Regions from separate parts of the Bacillus sp. TCT6 genome, predicted to be linked through region 2. Evidence: riboswitches for the same ligand, from Rfam matches in the RefSeq annotation. Region 2 holds a riboswitch; the other holds the start of a gene.
The links. Region 2 has a riboswitch for thiamine pyrophosphate ahead of AC0ONG_RS00720 (MTH1187 family thiamine-binding protein). Riboswitches for the same ligand answer to the same signal wherever they lie in the genome.

Region 1 (9,249 bases), 320 kb from region 2:
CGGTTGCTACTGGTAATAAATATTCTTGTAATGCATGAACTGCTTCTTGCTGTAATAATGATGCACCGCCTTTTGCGATCATAACGGGATCTAGCACAATATTATTCCAGCCAAATTTTTTAATTTGTTCTGCAACAATTTGAATTATTTCACTACTAAATAACATTCCTAGTTTCACTGCATCTGGTGTTAAATCCGTACCAATTGAATTCAGCTGTTCTGTAATACCTTCTAAAGGAACAGGATATACCCCTTGAACGCCAAGCGTGTTTTGAGCAGTAATTGCCGTAATAGCCGTCATTCCGTATACACCAAGCTCTTGGAATGTTTTTAAATCTGCCTGAATTCCAGCACCACCGCCGCTATCAGACCCTGCAATTGTTAAAGCTTTATTCACTTTCATCCCACTCATCCTTTTCTATCCAAAATAGCGATGATAAATCGTTTTTGCTTCGCTTATATCTTTCGTTCCATGTACGAGCACACGGCCATCTTTAAAGGCGACTAACCTCTTGTCTTCAACAGAAAATGATAATAAATATGGATTTACATTTAAATCATTCACGCGACCTTCCAGCAACTCTTTATATTGTTCAAAATTTATTTCTTCTTTATGAGGTGGTCTAATTTGAACTGTATTTCGTCCGCATAAAACTGCTGTTTTTGATGTGTTCTCTTTATTTAAATATGGATACAATGCATTCTCTCCACATGAAGGACAATTATGCTGGCGAAGCTTTTGTACATTCATACATAAATACTCATTCTTCCACATATCAAACGATACAAGCCCATCTCGAAGTGATTCGTAATCTTCTACTAACAGTTTAAGAGCTTCTGTTACTTGATGAGAAACGACAAGAGATACAGCAGGTGATATAATACCCGCTGTATCACATGTTGCCCCGCCAAGCGGAATCGACTGTAATAAACATGATAAACATGGTGTTTTACTAGGAAGGATTGTGTAAGAAAGACCGTAACTACCTACACATGCACCGTAAATCCATGGAATAGAATATTTTTGTGCTATATCATTCACAATAAAGCGTGTTTCGAAATTATCAGTCGCATCAATAATTACATCAACGTTTGTAACAAGTTCTTCTAGCTCTTCAGCTGTTACATCTTGAACGAGAGCTTTTATTGTTACATCGCTATTAATCTCTTCTAAACGTTTTTTAGCCGCTATAGCTTTTGGGAGATTATTCTTTACGTCGCTCTCTGCATACAATTGTTGTCTTTGTAAATTACTCCAATCTACATAATCACGGTCAACAATTGTTATCTTGCCCACACCCGCTCTTACAAACATCTCTGCATTTACACTACCTAATGCACCTGCACCGATAATAAGTACATGCTTTTCTCTTATCTTTTGCTGCCCTTCTGCTCCAATTGGAGAAAATAGTTCTTGGCGAGAATATCGATTATTCAACTACGCTCATTCCTTCTAAAGGACTACTTGCAGTTGCACAGCGCTTACGTGCAATACGACCTGCTTCAAATCCTAAACGGCCTGCTTCAATACTTAGTTTCATTGCTTGTGCCATTTTAATAGGATCTTTTGCTCCTGATACAGCTGTATTTAATAACACACCATCTGCTCCTAATTCCATTGCAAATGCCGCATCAGCTGGGCTACCAATACCAGCATCAACGATAACTGGTACTGTCGCTTGTTCAATAATGAAGCCCAAATTTAATGGATTTACAATACCAAGTCCTGATCCGATTGGAGATGCTCCTGGCATAATCGCATGCACGCCAAGCTCTTGTAATTTACGTGCTAATACAACATCATCAGATGTGTACGGAAGTACGATAAATCCTTCTTCCAGTAACTTTTCAGATGCCTTTAACGTTTCTACCGGATCCGGTAATAACGTTCTATCATCACCAATAACTTCTACCTTTATCATGTCACAAAGCCCAGACGCTTTTGCTAATTTTGCAATGCGAACAGCCTCTTCAGCATTTTTTGCCCCTGCTGTATTTGGTAATAACGTATATTTTTTCACATCAAGTTTCTCTAATAAATTAGGTTGCTTTGCATCAAAGATATCCATACGACGTACTGCAAACGTTAAAATTTCAGCTTCAGAAACGTCAATTGCCTTTTGCTGTACGTCAAAATCAGGGAATTTACCTGTTCCTAATAAAAGTCTAGAATGAAATGAAAATGGTCCAATGTTCAACATAATCAACCGCCTCCTACGAAAGTTACAATCTCAATTTGGTCTCCATCAAAAACAGATGTATCTGTATGATCATCTTTTTGTAAAATATCTTTATTACGCTCTACTACAACAATTCTGTTATCTAGCTCTAAATGTGTAAGTAACTCAGCTACTGTTTTTACACTCGCTGGCACTTCAATTTGGTTACCATTAATTTTTAAATTCAAACTTCCATCCCCTTTCTAAACTCTTCTAGAAAGCAATGAATCTAGCAAATGATTCTCTTGCTTTCCTTCTATTAAATCAGCCATATATTGGCCAGAAATAGGACTTAATAAAATACCGTTTCGATAATGGCCCGTGCAAGCATATAAACCTTTTATTTCTTCATGCTCTCCCATATAAGGAGCTTCATGATTCGATTGTGGTCGTAATCCTGCCCACGTGCTTTCCCATTCTGCTTCTTTTAAAGCTGGCAATATTGTATAAGCACGCTCTAATATAGAAGTTATACTTTCTGGCTGCACAGTTTTATTGAACGTATGTGGCTTCATTGTTGCCCCAATTACATAACGTCCACCGCGCTTTGGAGTAATGTAAAATCTTTCTTGAAAAATAGGTGCTTTTAAAAGTTGTTTTCTACTTCTTACCGCAACCACTTCTCCTTTAACTGGATATGTACCCCAATCACGGTGAAAATAACTGAGTAACTGCGTGCTCCATGAACCTCCTGCAATAACGACTTTCTCACATGTGACAATACCTTCACTTGTAATAACTCCAGTCACTTTATTATTTTCAATACGAATATCAAACACTTCTGTCTGTTCATATATATCAGCACCGGAAATTGCTGCAGAATGTGCGAATGCTTTCGTAAGCTCTGGTGCAATAACATGACCGTCTTTCGGATAATATACTGCTCCTATAATAGATTCGGATAGATATGGCTCTTTTTCCCGCACATGGTCTCCCGTTAGAAAATAAGAATCTTCACCTGTTTTCTGCTGCCAATCCATAATGTGAAGAATTCTTTCCTTCTCATCTGCATTTTGAGCAATACGATAAATTCCTTTTTCTTCATATCCAATATCAATACCCGTCTTTTCACGTAAAACTGCTGCAAGTTGTGGAAATATAGCTCGGCTTTCTCTAGCAAGTTCAAATAGCGGATCATACGCATCCCATTCTGCCTGAACCCCGAGTAAACCAGCAGCTGCTTTCGAAGCTTCCGATGCAATTTTTTGCTTCTCTACAATCGCTACTTTATGTCCTCTTTCTGCTAGAAAATGTGCAACTGAACTACCAATTACACCACCACCAATAATCGCTACATCATACTTCTCACACATGTTTTTCCGCCCACTTTCTTATTGATTCCTTATAAGACTTCGCTTTGCTATACGGGTTACTACTACTTACAATTCCAGACATAACTGCTATACCACTTACACCGTTAGTAAGAACATCCACTGTGTTTTCTGGGGTAATTCCTCCAATTGCTGTAATCGGTATAGATAAACACCTTGCAATGTCTGAAATTTCTTCAAGCCCTCTCGCTGGCACACCTTTTTTACAATCTGTCGGAAATACATGGCCATAAACGAGTGAATCCGCTCCATTTTTAAAAGCTACTATTGCTTCATCTAGCGAATGCACAGAATAACCGACATGCAAATACGAAAACTTTTCTTTCACTGACTTTACATCTGTACTTCGATATCCTAGTTGAACACGAGGAATATTTAATAAAATGGCGATATCAATTCGATCGTTTATGACAATTTTAGAAGCCGGAAAGCCCTCCATTAATAGACTTTCCACACCTTCATATAATTCCTTCGTACTCTTCTCACGCTCACGAATATGCAAATAATCAATCTCACTCTCAATTTGCATCGCTACATTCACTAACTCTTCGAATGGCATATGGCCATTTGAGATTACGTGGAGCTCATTTTTCATATTCATTCGCCTACTTTAAAATATTTTCGAATAGTTCATCGGCTGGGACGGTTTCTTTCGTCATTCCTTTGTCTTTCAGCCATTTATTTTGTTTTTCCCATGATTCTTTTGAATCTGATAAAAATGGCTCATCTTTCGTTTCCATCTTCTCTAATAAAATTTTCATACTTTCTTTTTCAACTTCTGGCACAAGCGGGAAGTTTTCTTTTTCTTGATGATTTAATAAAATATTTAATGCTTCATCTGGATTTTTCTTCATGAAATCATAGCCTTTTTTCGTACCACGTAAGAAGGCTTGCAACGCTTCTTTATCTTTTTTCAACGTTTTATCACCTGTTACAAATACAAGCTCATGATAATTCGGTACACCATAATCTGCTGGATTAAAGTACGCTGGTTCATGACCTTCATGACGCATAACAGGTACTTCATGGTTAATGTATGCCCCTGTTACCGCATCCACTTTTTTCGTAATTAATGCTGGTACTAAATCAAAGCCAACATCGACTACTTTCACTGTATCTGGATTACCACCAGCTTCTTTTACCATCGTTTTTAAATACATCTCACTTAAAGGTGTTCCAGAATAGCCAACTGTTTTCCCCTCTAAATCTTTTGGCGATTGAATGCCTGCTGATTTCAGCGATACAACATGATTTAATGGTGAACGTACGACAGCTCCAATTGATTTTACTGGAATTTGTTCATTTGCTTTTGCCATGACAACATCTGGCTGATAATATAAACCAACCGTTACTTTTCCTGCAGCTGCTAAAGTTAATGGATCAGTCGGATTAGAAGGGAATTTTATATTCACCTTTACTCCTTCTTCTTTAAAATAGCCTTTTTCAATTGCTGCATAAATAAAGCTATGTACCGCATTTGGGTACCAATCAAGCATGACCGTTATTTCTTTTTCCTTTTTACCCTTATCTGACGCTGAGTTACTAGAACATCCAGCAATCATTGCAACTAATAATGTCAACACAAAGATGCTTTTTAAAAATTTCATGAATACTTCCTCCAACTAATAAATTTCTTTTCTAATACTGAGATAAGTATGACGAAGAAAATAGCTAATAATGATAACAATACAATAGGTGCAAATACGCCAGCTCCATCTAACTGCGTCATCATTCTCTTACTGAAATATCCAAGCCCAGCTTGTGCACCGAGCCATTCTCCAATTGCTGCTCCGATAACACTAAGCGGAACTGCAATTTTTAAAGCTGAGAAAAAATAAGGAAGAGCAGATGGCAACTTTAATTTAAGAAAAACATCTTTTTTCGTTGCCCCATACGTAACTAATAGCTCCTCCCATTCTTTTTTCGTACTGCGTAGTCCATCATACGTATTGACCGCAATTGGGAAAAACGTAATTAAAACTGTGACAACAACCTTACTCCAAATTGTGTATCCAAACCATAAAACAAATAGCGGAGCAAGCGCAGTAATCGGAATCGTTTGTGAAGCAACTAATAATGGATAAAATGCTCTCTCCATCCATGTACTCACATTCATTAACATCGCTAGCCCTACACCTAATACGATAGAGATAACAACACCTATTAAAACGACGTATAACGTTGCAGGTAAATGAACTGTAAATAATATGTCTTTTAGTTTCCATATCTTCATTACAATCGCAGAAGGTGACGATAAAATGTACATCTCATCTACAATTCTTGCTCCTATTTCCCACACAGCTAGTAAAGTACTAAAAAGTGTAATAGCAGGAACTAATTCTTTCAATCGGTTCATCACACAAGTACCTGCCTTTGTAACATACTAAGAAGCTCATCTTTCAGCGCTAATACTTCCGGTTTATATAAATCTTTTCGTGTTCTGTTATGATCAAGCGGTACAGTCCGCTCAGTCAAAGTCGTTATCGGCTGCTGTTCCACTACTAAAACTCGGTTTGAAAGAAATAACGCTTCTTCAACATCATGAGTAATGAATAAAATTGTTTTTTCCCACTCTTGCCATTGTTCAAACAACCATTCTTGCAAAGAGGTCTTCGTTAAAGCATCCAATGCACTAAATGGTTCATCTAACAGCAATATTTCCCCGCCTGTTAATAAAGTTCGAATAAAAGATACACGTTGTCTCATACCACCAGATAAATCTTTCGGATATTTTTTCTCATACCCTTGCAAACCAAATTTATGTAACAGTTCCTTTGCCTTTACTTGTGCTTCTTTCTTCTGTACACCTTGGCACTCTAGCGGCAGGGCAGCATTCTCAATAATTGTTCTCCACGGCAAAAGCATATCTTTTTGCGGCATATATCCTACAGGATGGTGCTTTGTTTCTGTCAGTTCTATCTGTCCAGTACTTACCTTTTCTAGACCTGTAATAAGGCGAAATAAAGTACTTTTCCCACATCCACTCGGTCCGATAATACTGACAAACTCTTTCTCATGTATAGAAGCATTTAATTCATGGATGATTGGTTTCTCATCATAATGAAAAGAAACATTATGAAACTGTAGTATGTTCTTGCTCCTCAAATCCCCACATCTCCTTACGATAGGACATATCCCAGAATAAATATTCAAATCGACTGGAATATAAGAAAATCTCCTCTAATCTTTCTAGTTCTGTCTCAGACTTTCCAACTGCCATTTCATTTAATAAATCTATTAACCAAATACACAGATTACCGTATTCTTCCGAACTATATCCTTGAATCCACTCACCAAAAAACTCATGATCTCTTGCTCCAGGAATATCATTTAAACGCTTTCCAATTTCCCAATAGCTCCACATACATGGAAGAAGCGCTGCTATTAATTCCGCAAGTGTGCCATTTTGAGATACAGACATCATGTAATTTGTATAAGCTAAATTTTTAGCAGATGGTTTCGCAGACTCTATCTCCTCTATAGAAATTCCAAGTCTTTTTGCATATTGTTTATGGATTGTCATTTCGCCATTTAATATTCCATCAATTTGTTCAGCGAACTTTCCCATTACTTGTGGATTCGTTGCTTTTACAACACCAATCGCATATAACTTTGCATAATCTAGCAGATATAAATAGTCTTGAATAATATAATACTGGAATTTATCTTTTTCTAACGTGCCATCTCCCATACCCACTACAAACGGATGATTATGACTCATCTCCCAAACCGGTTGCACAGTTTCTAATAATCTATCGCAAAATTTCATTTCTCTATCCCCTTTCAATATATGTATCTAAATAAAAAACCACTTCTATATATAAGAAGTGGTTACAGCAAATAAAGTTATACATTTATTCGATGTTCCACTTCCCTTCGCTAGTATTACCTAGATCAGGTGTTGTAAGGGTTAAGGATTATTCCTCTCTCAGCAAATCAAGCACCCCTAGTGGTTTCAATATGAAATTTTTAAATAAAAAAGCCCCGTTTCTATACGCAAAGAAACGGGGACTCATTGTTAGTGTCCGAATTGCTTCCCTACGCTAGCATAATCTAGATCAGGTAATAAAAAGGATCAAAGGCTTACGGCCTACTCTCAGCTGGCAACACCAGCTCTCCTAGCAAACTATAAAATTATCACTGTCAGTATAACACCCTAATAAGACATCATCAACTTTTTTAATTTTCTTAATTATTAACAGAATATCAAAGTTATACAATACATACATTCTATTTTAGAAAATAAAACCCCAATTAATTGCATAAGAAGGAATCATTATCCTCAAAAAATTTATTTTTATATTGATTTCATATTACATTTATGTGAATACACCCACTATATTATATCTTTATACTATAATAAAATTACAACTATACAACTAGAGGAGGTCTCTATTCCATGAATATGAAAGCTACTGCTTTAACAGCAACTACTGTAGCGATTGCTTCTTTACTTCCTTCTATGGGTGAAACAAATGTACAAAAAGCAAACGCTGAACAATTATCTAATATTAAAACTGGGTATGTCAAAGTCGATCAAGTAGCATTACATACAGAAGATAACGTAAAAAGCACATCAATTGATACAATTCGCTTTAATACAAAAGTGAACATCCTTGAAACAACTAATGAGTGGTATAAAGTATCTGTTCATAATAAAGTAGGTTATGTACAAAAAGATGCTATTTTACTAAAAAACAAACTTCATTCTAATGATCAATACATCGTTAATGCTAATGCATTAAACGTTCGCTCTGAACCTAATTTAGAATCTTCCATTTTAGATGTATTACCAAATGGCAAGTTTATTACCGTTCAAGAAGATCAAGGCGAATGGTATAAAATATCGCATAATGGCCAAACAGGTTACGTACAAAAAGCATTCATCTCTAATGGTTCACAACCCTTAGTAAAAGGAATCACCGTTCAAAATAATACAAAATATACTGTTGCAACACCTAATCTAAATGTACGTAGCAACGCTAGTACAAGTAGCGCTCTACTCGGTTCATTACAAAACGGTACACAAGTACAAGTAGTAGAAACTGTAGGAACTTGGTATAAAATTCGTTTTGGCACAGGATACGGGTATGTAGCAAAACACTATGTAGTACAAAATCAACCACAAGCTAAAACAGATCAACCTTCATCAATTCCAGCTGCTTTCAAATTCCCTGCTCAAGGAAGAATTAGCTCAACCTTTGATATACGCTGGGAACAAATGCATTATGGTATAGATATTGCCGCTCCAGGAAACGTCTCTATCCAAGCTGCTGCTGCAGGTAAAGTTGTGAAATCTTATTATTCAGCTAGCTATGGCAATGTTGTTTTCATTGCGCATCAAATCAATGGGAAATTATATACAACTGTTTATGCTCATATGAAGGATCGCACTGTACAAGCTGGTGATCAAGTACAAACTGGACAATTAATAGGTCATATGGGAAACACAGGTCATTCATACGGGCAACATCTTCATTTTGAATTACATAATGGAGAATGGAATTTTGAAAAAACAAATGCAGTAAATCCACTGCCATATTTAGTTAGGTAAATTGTATGCCACGCAATATACCTCTTATAATTGAATACGTAGCCTTTTTAGGTTTAATCTGTTGTTTAATCATTTACAATACAAACATTGTATTTTTATCTATTATTATTGCTTTTGTTGCATTAGAAATTATGATGGAATCATT
Region 2 (9,249 bases):
GCTGCAAAACAAGTTGCGGTTGCTTCTGAAGGTATGGAGCAACATTCAATTGAAGGTAATGAAGTGATTGGACAAATTATTAATCAAATGAGTTTAATCCAAAATGCAGTACAGGATTTATCTTCCATCATTTATTCGTTAGAAACAAGGTCAAAAGAAATTAGTGATATCGTAACTGTAATTACAGGTATTTCAAATCAAACAAATTTATTAGCTTTAAATGCTTCTATTGAGGCTTCACGTGCTGGAGCAGCTGGAAGAGGGTTTGCAGTTGTTGCTGATGAAGTACGAAAATTAGCAGAACAAACTGAAGCGTCTGCAAAAGATATAGCGAAATTAATTGGTGAAACACAAGCTGAGACAGAAGATGCTGTAGTTTCAATGCAAAAAGGTTCAAAAGAAGTAGAAACTGGAATTTCACTTGTTCAAAGTAGTGGAGATTTCTTTGAAAAAATTTCAAAATCAGCGCAATCTGTTACAGATCAAGTAAAAGCTGTCTCTGGTAATTCGAGTGACATTTTACAAAATAGCCAGAATATTGTTCAAGTCGTAAATGAATTATCACATATTGCAAATACTTATGCCAACAGCAGTAGTAATGTTGAAGAAAGCATGAAAGAGCAAGAAATATCAGTACAAGATATTGCAGAATTAGCGACTTCTTTAAGTTGGCTTTCTCAGGAATTACAAGAGCTAATTGGTGAGTTTAAAAGTGAATAAGAAGAAAGATCAATTCTAATCGAAGGGGGATCCCCCTTTGATTATGAATTGAACTAATTTGCCCGTTAATAAGGGATGAAAAAGGTGTGAATTTTCACACCTTTATTATATTTGAGAGAGGAATTTACATAAATATGAAATTAGCAATTTCTTATAATGAGATGGTAAAAGAATTTTTAGGAAAAGTAGAAGGAAGTATTAAAATACCTAAAGATGTTCAAGGAACAGAATTTGGGGTAAAAAGAAAAACTGAACTATTTCCAAATTTGACTCACATTGTAGATTTAATAGGAGCGACTGCAACGTGGTTATATCATATTTCTAAAGAAAAACATATTGTCGTGCTTTATCATGTAAGAGGAAGTTTATTTCCGATTACTATTGAAATTTCTAATTTTCTCTCCTATGAAAGTTTGAATTTACAGATTGAAGAGCAACTGGAACAAATTAAAGAAATGAATGAGGAAGAAATAGAAGAGTTTCAAAACGGTAATACATTATATGAAATGTCACCTATTATTATTGGTGAAACATATTATGAGCTACAAGACACGAATACATTACAATTTGTATTCAGTAAAAATATGCAAAGCGTAGAAATAATATTTAATAGTGTTAATTGGAAAGAGACAACGATTACTCGTTATGCACAACAAATACAAGGTGTTTTAATCAATACATTACAAAATAATAATAATTATATAAATGATTTTAATGTTATTACAGAGGCCGAGATGGCACTTTATAGTCAAGTGAATGATACGACAGCAGTATATCCTGAGAAAAGTATCGTCGATATGTTCTATAATACTGTTACTCAATTTCCAAATCGTATAGCTTTATCTTCAAGGGAAGGTACTTTAACTTATGAGGAGCTAAATAAAAAAAGTAATCAAATAGCTCATATGTTAATTAAAAACGGCGTCCAATTAGGAGACTATGTTGGAATATTTATGAAACGTAGCATAGACACAGTAGTAAGTATGGTAGCTATATTAAAAGCTGGTGCAGCGTATGTTCCGATTGATCCAGATTATCCGGAAAGTAGAATACAGTACATTATTCAAGATAGCCAAGCGAAAGTTATATTGATGAAAGAGACGCCTATAACATGTGATGGGGTTCAAACAGTTTCAATGTATGATAGTGAAACTTGTGAAGATATAGATGTAAAGTTGTCTATTCATTGTGATGATGTAGCTTATATGATTTATACATCTGGTTCAACAGGGAATCCAAAGGGAACGATGTTAGCACATAGAGGCGTTGTTAATCTGTACATTTGGATGCAAAAGCAATATGAATTGACAGAAGAGGATGTATTTGCCCAATTTCCTTCCTTTAGTTTCGATGCTTCTGTATGGGAGTCATTTGCTTCTTTATTCTGTGGAGGAAACTTGTATGTATTATTAGAGGAAGAGCGATTGTCTGTAGAAGCATTTGCACATGCAATCTATAAAGTGAAAGCAACTTCGATCTTGGCATTAGCAACAATTTTTGTTCGACAAGTAGCAACTTATTTAGCAGAAGAAGATATATATAAGCTAGCTTCCCTAAAAAGAATTGCGATTGGCGGTGAAATGTTGCCTGTAGAGGTTATTAAATTGTGGAGAGAAAGAATAGGTACAAATGTTGAAATTCATAATGTATACGGACCGACAGAATGTACAGTAGTGACGACAACTTATAAAATACCTAGTCAGTTAAATGAGGATATTGCGAGTATTCCCATTGGTAAACCATGTTCTAATTATCAAGTTATGATTTTGGATGAGAATATGAATCTTTGTCCAATTGGTGTACCTGGTGAATTATATATAGATTCAGTAGGATTAGCAAAAGGGTATTTTAATAAACCTAATAAAACAATTGAAGCTTTTATTCCGAACCCTTTTAATCCTATAGTTAGTATATATAAAACAGGTGATATTGTTAAGTTGCTAGAGGATGGAAATATAGAGTTTTTACATCGGAAAGATGATCAAGTAAAAATTAGAGGACATCGTATTGAACTAGGAGAAATCCAAAGTAAAATTTCTCAAAATCATAATATAAAAGAAAATGCTGTTTTTGCTAAGAAGAGTAAGGAAGGTAGCCAATATTTAATCGCGTTCTATACAACTTTAAATAAAAAAGAAATACCAGAATTAGTTTATCAGTTACAAGAGCAATTACCAGATTATATGGTGCCATCTAAACTAATTTATATTAATGAATTACCACTTACACCTAATAAAAAGATTGATGTTAAGAAGTTAGCTCAGTTAGAAGAAAAGTATGAACCGGTTCGTCTACAAGAATATGTTGCACCTTCTAATAAAGCAGAAAAACAAATAGCGAACGCTTGGGCGGAAGTATTAGGAATTTCAAAAGTTGGAGTGCATGATGATTTCTTTACAATTGGTGGACATTCATTGAAAGTATTACGAGTCTTAACATTGTTAAAAGAAGATTTCTCACATTTAACAATTCAAGATTTCTTTAAAGAAAGAACGATATATGGATTAGCTCGAATTGAGCGAGAAGTAAAAGTAGAGAAAGAAGAAGTATTTCGTGAATATAAAGTGATTCACGAACCGGATACTATTACGTATGCAAACGTTTTGGAAGAAACCCAGATTTCAAATGTCTTTTTAACAGGAGCTACTGGTTATTTAGGATCACACATATTATATGAATTGCTGAGAGATACATCTGCTACTATTTATTGTTTAGTAAGACCAACCAAAGATGTGCAGCAAAGAATTATAGATACATTAACAGCTTACTTTAATGATATATGTGAAGAATGGTTACAGCGTATACAGGCCGTAGCTGGTGATCTGGGAGAAGAGTATCTTGGGATGAGCGAAGAAGAATTTATGTTCATCAGTTCTAAGATGGATACGATAATTCATTGCGGTGCAGATGTAAGACATTTTGGAGATGTAAAACAATTTGAAAATATAAATGTCCAAGGAACTAGCCGTATGCTAGCATTAGTGGAAAAAGATGCTACATTCCATTTTATTTCTACGATTGGTATCCCGTTAGAATTAGCGGTAGATCAATGGGATACATACATGAAAACTGGTGATTTTAATTACAGTGTAGACTTAGAGAATGTATATTCAAATAGTAAACTACAAGCGGAAAACATTGTTCGTGAAGCAATGAAAAATGGTTTGCGTGGAAATATTTATCGTGCAGGTAATTTAGCATGTCATTCAGAAACAGGTTCGTTCCAACAAAATATTGAAGGAAACGCATTTTATCGTCTTATTAAAACAATGCTATTAATTGGAAAAGCACCAAATGTGAAGTGGAAAGTTGATTTCACACCAATTGATTTTGCTAGTAAATCAATTGTAACGTATGTACAAGATTCACAAATAGATGGAGAAACATTGCACATCTGTCATCCACATCAAATTGAGTTTGAACAATTTATACAGCTAATTGGAGAGTGTGGATACAATCTTGAACTGGTTACACTTTCAGAATATGAAAATGCCGGACTTGAATTAGCAAAGGGAAATGAAGTAATAGCAGAGTTAATTGCTTCTCAAGTTGCAGGAGATGGAGCGCAGCAATCTGAAATTGTAATGGGTACGCGTAGAACGAATGAATGGATTAAGAAAAAAGAATTGAAAGTACCAGCAATTAATAAAGAATTTATACAGCAGTTATTAGCTCATGGTGAAAAAGTTGGTTATTTTCCAAAAATAATGAAATGATTATGCATGCTTTTGTTTGTTCAATAAAATAAATCATGCTACAATGAAAACGAATTAAGGACCGGGGAGCCAATTGGCTGAGAGGATGTAAGTAAACATCGACCCTCAACCTGATCTGGATAATGCCAGCGTAGGGAGTTACTTAAAGTGATGTAGCATATGTTATTCTATAATAACTTGCATACAAGGCTTTCCTACGCAGTAGGAAAGCCTTTTCTTATTTTTGAAATTTAATTTTATAAGGGGGATTTTATTATGTCACAACAAGTTACAATGTCATTTTCAGTAGTACCACAAGCGAAAACGAAAGATGTATATTCTGTTGTCGATAAAGCAATTGAAGTTGTGCAACAATCGGGAGTTCGTTATGAAGTAGGGGCAATGGAAACAACTTTGGAAGGAGAATTAGATGTACTTCTTGATGTCGTTAAACGTGCACAACAAGCTTGCGTCGATGCTGGAGCAGAAGAAGTGATTACTTCTATTAAAATCCATTATCGTCCAAGCACTGGTGTAACGATAGATGAAAAGGTTTGGAAGTACCGTGATGAATATGCAAAACCAGAAGCAATCTAAACTTATTACAACTATTTGGCTTATCCTTCTCATTGCGATATGGGAAGGATCTGTTTCATTATTTAAAATCGAACCGTGGATTTTACCAAAGCCTTCTGCCATTGTTCAAGAATTAATTGGGATGAAAGATTTACTATTACCAAATACGATGCAAACACTGCAGGAAGTTATAATTGGACTATTCTTTGCAATTTTATTGGGGACGAGCATCGCAATTATTATGGACGTTATACCGTTATTTCGTATTTTAATAAATCCATTGCTTGTTATTTCGCAAACAATTCCAATTGTTGTACTTGCACCACTATTTATTATTTGGTTTGGATATGGGATGTTGCCGAAAGTAATGGTCGTAATACTCGTTTGTTTCTTCCCAATTGCGCTTAGTATTTTAGAAGGTTTTCAAACAGTAGATAAAAACATGTTGAAGCTGTTACAAACAATGAAGGCGACGAAATGGCAAGTTTACCAGAAAGTAAAATTTCCAGCAGTGCTTCCATACTTTTTCTCAGGCTTAAAAATTGCAGTTACATATAGCGTAATGGGGGCAATTATCGGAGAATGGCTCGGTGCAAGTGAAGGATTAGGCGTTATGCTTACGAGGGCTACAAAATCATTTTTGACTGCTCGAGTATTTGGTGTTGCAGCAATCATCGTTATGGTGACATTGTGCCTGTATTTTATCGTAGAGTTTATGGCAAGAATAACAGCACCATGGATATATAGAAAGGACGGCAGAAAATGAAAAAAGGTTTGAAAGTTATGTTAGCTGCCTTATTAGCGGTAGGTGTGGCTGGATGTAATCCGGCGAAGAAAGAAGAAAGTGCAAGTAAAGATCAAAAAGTAAAAGTAGTATTAGATTGGTTTCCAAATACGAATCATACTGGCTTATATGTAGCACAAACGAAAGATTATTACAAAAAGCAAGGATTAGATGTAGAAATTATTCAACCGGGTGACAATGTAACAGCAGAGCAAATGATAGCATCAGGAAAAGCAGACTTCGCAATAAGCGCACAAGAAAATGTAACATTAGCTCGTGTGGAAGGAATTCCTGTTGTATCTGTAGGAGCGATTATTCAGCATAACACTTCAGCGTTTGCATCGCTTAAGAAAGATAATATGACGTCACCGAAAGATTTTGAAGGTAAACGTTATGGCGGCTGGGGAGGACCAGCGGAAGAAGCGACATTAAAGACGATTATGGATAAGCATCAAGCTGATTTTAATAAAGTTGAAAAAATCATCTTAGGACAAACAGATTTCTTTAAATCAATCGGTCGTGATGCAGATTTCGAATGGATTTATTACGGTTGGGATGGAATTGAAGCGAAGCGCCAAGGAAAAGAGTTAAATACGATTATGGTGAAGGACTTAGATCCAGCGCTTGATTTCTATAGTCCTGTTATTATTACGAGTGAAAAACATACGAAGCAAGATAAAGACTTTGTGAAAAAGTTTATGAGTGCAACAACAGAAGGTTATAATTTTGCAATTAAGGAACCGAAAGAAGCTGCTGATATTCTAATTAAAGCTGTTCCAGATGTAAATAAAGATTTAGTTCAAGAAAGCCAGAAATGGTTAAGTACGAAGTATCAAGATGATGCGAAAGCATGGGGAGTACAGAAGGAAGAAATTTGGACGAATTACATGAATTTCTTATATGACAACAAAGTTATTAAAAAGAAAATCGATGTAAAAGATGCTTTTACAAATGAATTCCTTCCAAGTGAAAAATGAGCGGATTACAAATAAAAAATATAGTGAAATCTTTCGACGGAAAGAATGTATTAGAGAATATTAGTGCCTCTATACAAGAGGGAGAGTTTGTTTCCTTTGTAGGACCGAGTGGTTGCGGGAAAAGCACATTATTAAACATGATTGCAAATGTTGAAAAACCAACAAGCGGGAACGTAATGTATAAAGATAAGCAAGTACAAGGGCAAGATGTTGTTAGTTATATGCCACAACAAGATTTATTACTACCGTGGCGATCAGCTTTGCAAAATATCGTTCTTCCGTTAGAAATTGAAGGAAAGCCGAAAAAACAAAGGCTGACAGAAGGAATGGAAGCATTAAAGCAGTTCGAACTAGATGAATATGCAGACCATTATCCAGATGAATTGTCTGGTGGTATGCGTCAAAGAATTAGTTTTCTGCGCACATATTTATGTGAAAAGCCAATTATGCTGCTTGATGAGCCTTTTGGAAAGTTAGATGCATTTACAAAAATGGAAGTACATAGCTGGCTTTTAAACTCTTGGCATCAAGAGAAGCAAACAATCGTTATGGTTACACATGACTTAGATGAGGCAATCTTGCTTTCAGATCGCGTATTTATTTTATCTCAAAGACCAGCGTCAATTGTTGGCGAGGTACAAGTGAAATTACCTAGACCGAGAACGATGGATATGTTAACATCACTCGAATTAAAAAAGGATAAAGAAGAGATTTTAAGTGTGTTAGCTCCTTATATGAAAAAATAGAAAAAGCTGATGTTTTAATTTTAGACGAACCGACTAATCATTTGGATGTAGAAACTAAGATGGCTTTAAAAGAAGCGTTACAACAATATAAAGGAACGGTTTTAATTGTCTCACATGAACCTTCTTTCTATGAATCGTGGATAACAAAAGTATGGAATATAGAAGAGTGGAATGCTGAACAATATGAATAAAGAAAAGACATTAGCTTTTATGAGCTAATGTCTTTTCTTTGTGATTAACATGATTTTCGAGAACTCTTACATGAGAATTGTATGAAGAAGCACTCTTATGGTGCGCTTATAAGCGTGCTTTTTCTTTTGTTATATTTATAATAATACGAAAGCCTTTCCCTAAAAGGTGACTATCTTTCTTTATATATATAGATAGTTCAAAGTGGAATGAAAATAATTCCTATATGTAAAGAATAATGTGGATATTATAGGAAGACAATAGAAATTAAAGGGAATTCATGTAAAATTCAAATTAACTTCATATCAACTTCATATTGGAAACTAATTATAATAGGTTATTGTGATGCTTTTTATTTTTCATAAAATTAAAAGTTTGAATTTAGGAAGTATTGCTCAAACCTAAATTCAAACTTTAGTGAAATAATTAATGGATATTACGTCTAGTTTTCGCTAATGACGGCATTTAAAAGTTCGGTAGGATTACCCGTTCCTGCACCACCAATTGTAATTGATCCACCAGGAGGAATTTCGCCATTCCATCCTGCGTTCGTAATTACATAATGATTATTTGTTTTACTACTAATTTTAGAATCCCAAACTTGTGTTAAATTGCCGCTATAATCAAATTCTAATTTCCAATTTTTAATAGGAGTCGTTCCGTTATTTTTAATTATAATCGAGAAGTTATAACCGCTTCCCCAATTCGAAGTGACTGAAAATGTAGCAGTGCCATTTCCATCAGGAGGTGTTGTATTAGCTTCATCCGTTTTGACAGTAAGAGCGGTAGGTTGTGATTTATTTCCAGAAGCATCTTTGGCAATTACTGAAAATGTGTATTCCGTATTAGGTTTTAAGTTTTTAATTGTAATGCTATTTGTTGTTGCACTCCATTTTTCTTCTCCGGCAGTAATTTCGTATTCAGTAACGCCTACGTTATCAGTGGATGCAGTCCAGCTTAATTGAACTGAGCTTGAAGTTTTATTCGTAACTATAATGTTTTTAACATTCGTTGGTGGCTCAGTATCTTTTTGGTTAATAGGTCCACCAAGTAATTCTTTTACTAGCGTATCAAGTAATTTTGGACCACTACAACTATATTTTGGACTTGTACGGCAATCTCCGCTTAGTTCCCAAAACATTGCTCCACTTAAACCTTTCGTCTTTATATAGTCTGTTTTATATTTCATAGATTCATTGTCATCGTAGCTAATAAATGTGCCTGTAGTTGCATTATATAAATAAGGTACTTTAGCTGTGTCATTCCAGTAGCGTACAAAACCATTTTTATTAACGTAATTGGCTGCTAAATCACCGTAATCATATACACCTGTGTCACCGGTAGAATAATCATCCCAAGTACCTTTAGAAGCAAGTTTCCCATCACTACCTGGTTTGCAAGGTTGATATTGTCCGTTATTTTCTTTACCACAACTTTTCCAGCCACGTCCGTAAAAAGGTACGCCTAATACTAGTTTATCCACTGGAACACCTTCATTTGTATAAACATCTATAGCACCATCTACGTAAAAATTCGTATTTGCTGCTGGGTCATTTGGATCC

Region 1: linked by a shared signal. The riboswitch ahead of tenA (thiaminase II) and the one ahead of AC0ONG_RS00720 (MTH1187 family thiamine-binding protein) in region 2 are both predicted to bind thiamine pyrophosphate.

Annotation. Positions count from the first base shown of each region.
Region 1 covers NZ_JBVYHX010000001.1:485,120-494,368, reverse strand. Annotated here, with positions in the region: gene thiD (bifunctional hydroxymethylpyrimidine kinase/phosphomethylpyrimidine kinase) at 1-403, opposite strand, end outside; gene thiF (thiazole biosynthesis adenylyltransferase ThiF) at 419-1,438, opposite strand; gene thiG (thiazole synthase) at 1,431-2,201, opposite strand; gene thiS (sulfur carrier protein ThiS) at 2,204-2,407, opposite strand; gene thiO (glycine oxidase ThiO) at 2,423-3,532, opposite strand; gene tenI (thiazole tautomerase TenI) at 3,525-4,145, opposite strand; gene AC0ONG_RS02350 (ABC transporter substrate-binding protein) at 4,156-5,157, opposite strand; gene AC0ONG_RS02345 (ABC transporter permease) at 5,154-5,906, opposite strand; gene AC0ONG_RS02340 (ABC transporter ATP-binding protein) at 5,906-6,655, opposite strand; gene tenA (thiaminase II) at 6,624-7,319, opposite strand; TPP riboswitch at 7,405-7,508, opposite strand; TPP riboswitch at 7,569-7,680, opposite strand; gene AC0ONG_RS02330 (SH3 domain-containing protein) at 7,950-9,104, shown strand; gene AC0ONG_RS02325 (hypothetical protein) at 9,110-9,249, shown strand, end outside.
Region 2 covers NZ_JBVYHX010000001.1:164,734-173,982, forward strand. Annotated here, with positions in the region: gene AC0ONG_RS00710 (methyl-accepting chemotaxis protein) at 1-720, shown strand, start outside; gene AC0ONG_RS00715 (non-ribosomal peptide synthetase family protein) at 855-4,436, shown strand; TPP riboswitch at 4,489-4,590, shown strand; gene AC0ONG_RS00720 (MTH1187 family thiamine-binding protein) at 4,692-5,012, shown strand; gene AC0ONG_RS00725 (ABC transporter permease) at 4,984-5,757, shown strand; gene AC0ONG_RS00730 (ABC transporter substrate-binding protein) at 5,754-6,752, shown strand; gene AC0ONG_RS00735 (ABC transporter ATP-binding protein) at 6,749-7,498, shown strand; partial or broken gene AC0ONG_RS00740 (P-loop NTPase family protein) at 7,495-7,689, shown strand; gene AC0ONG_RS00745 (glycosyl hydrolase family 18 protein) at 8,130-9,249, opposite strand, start outside.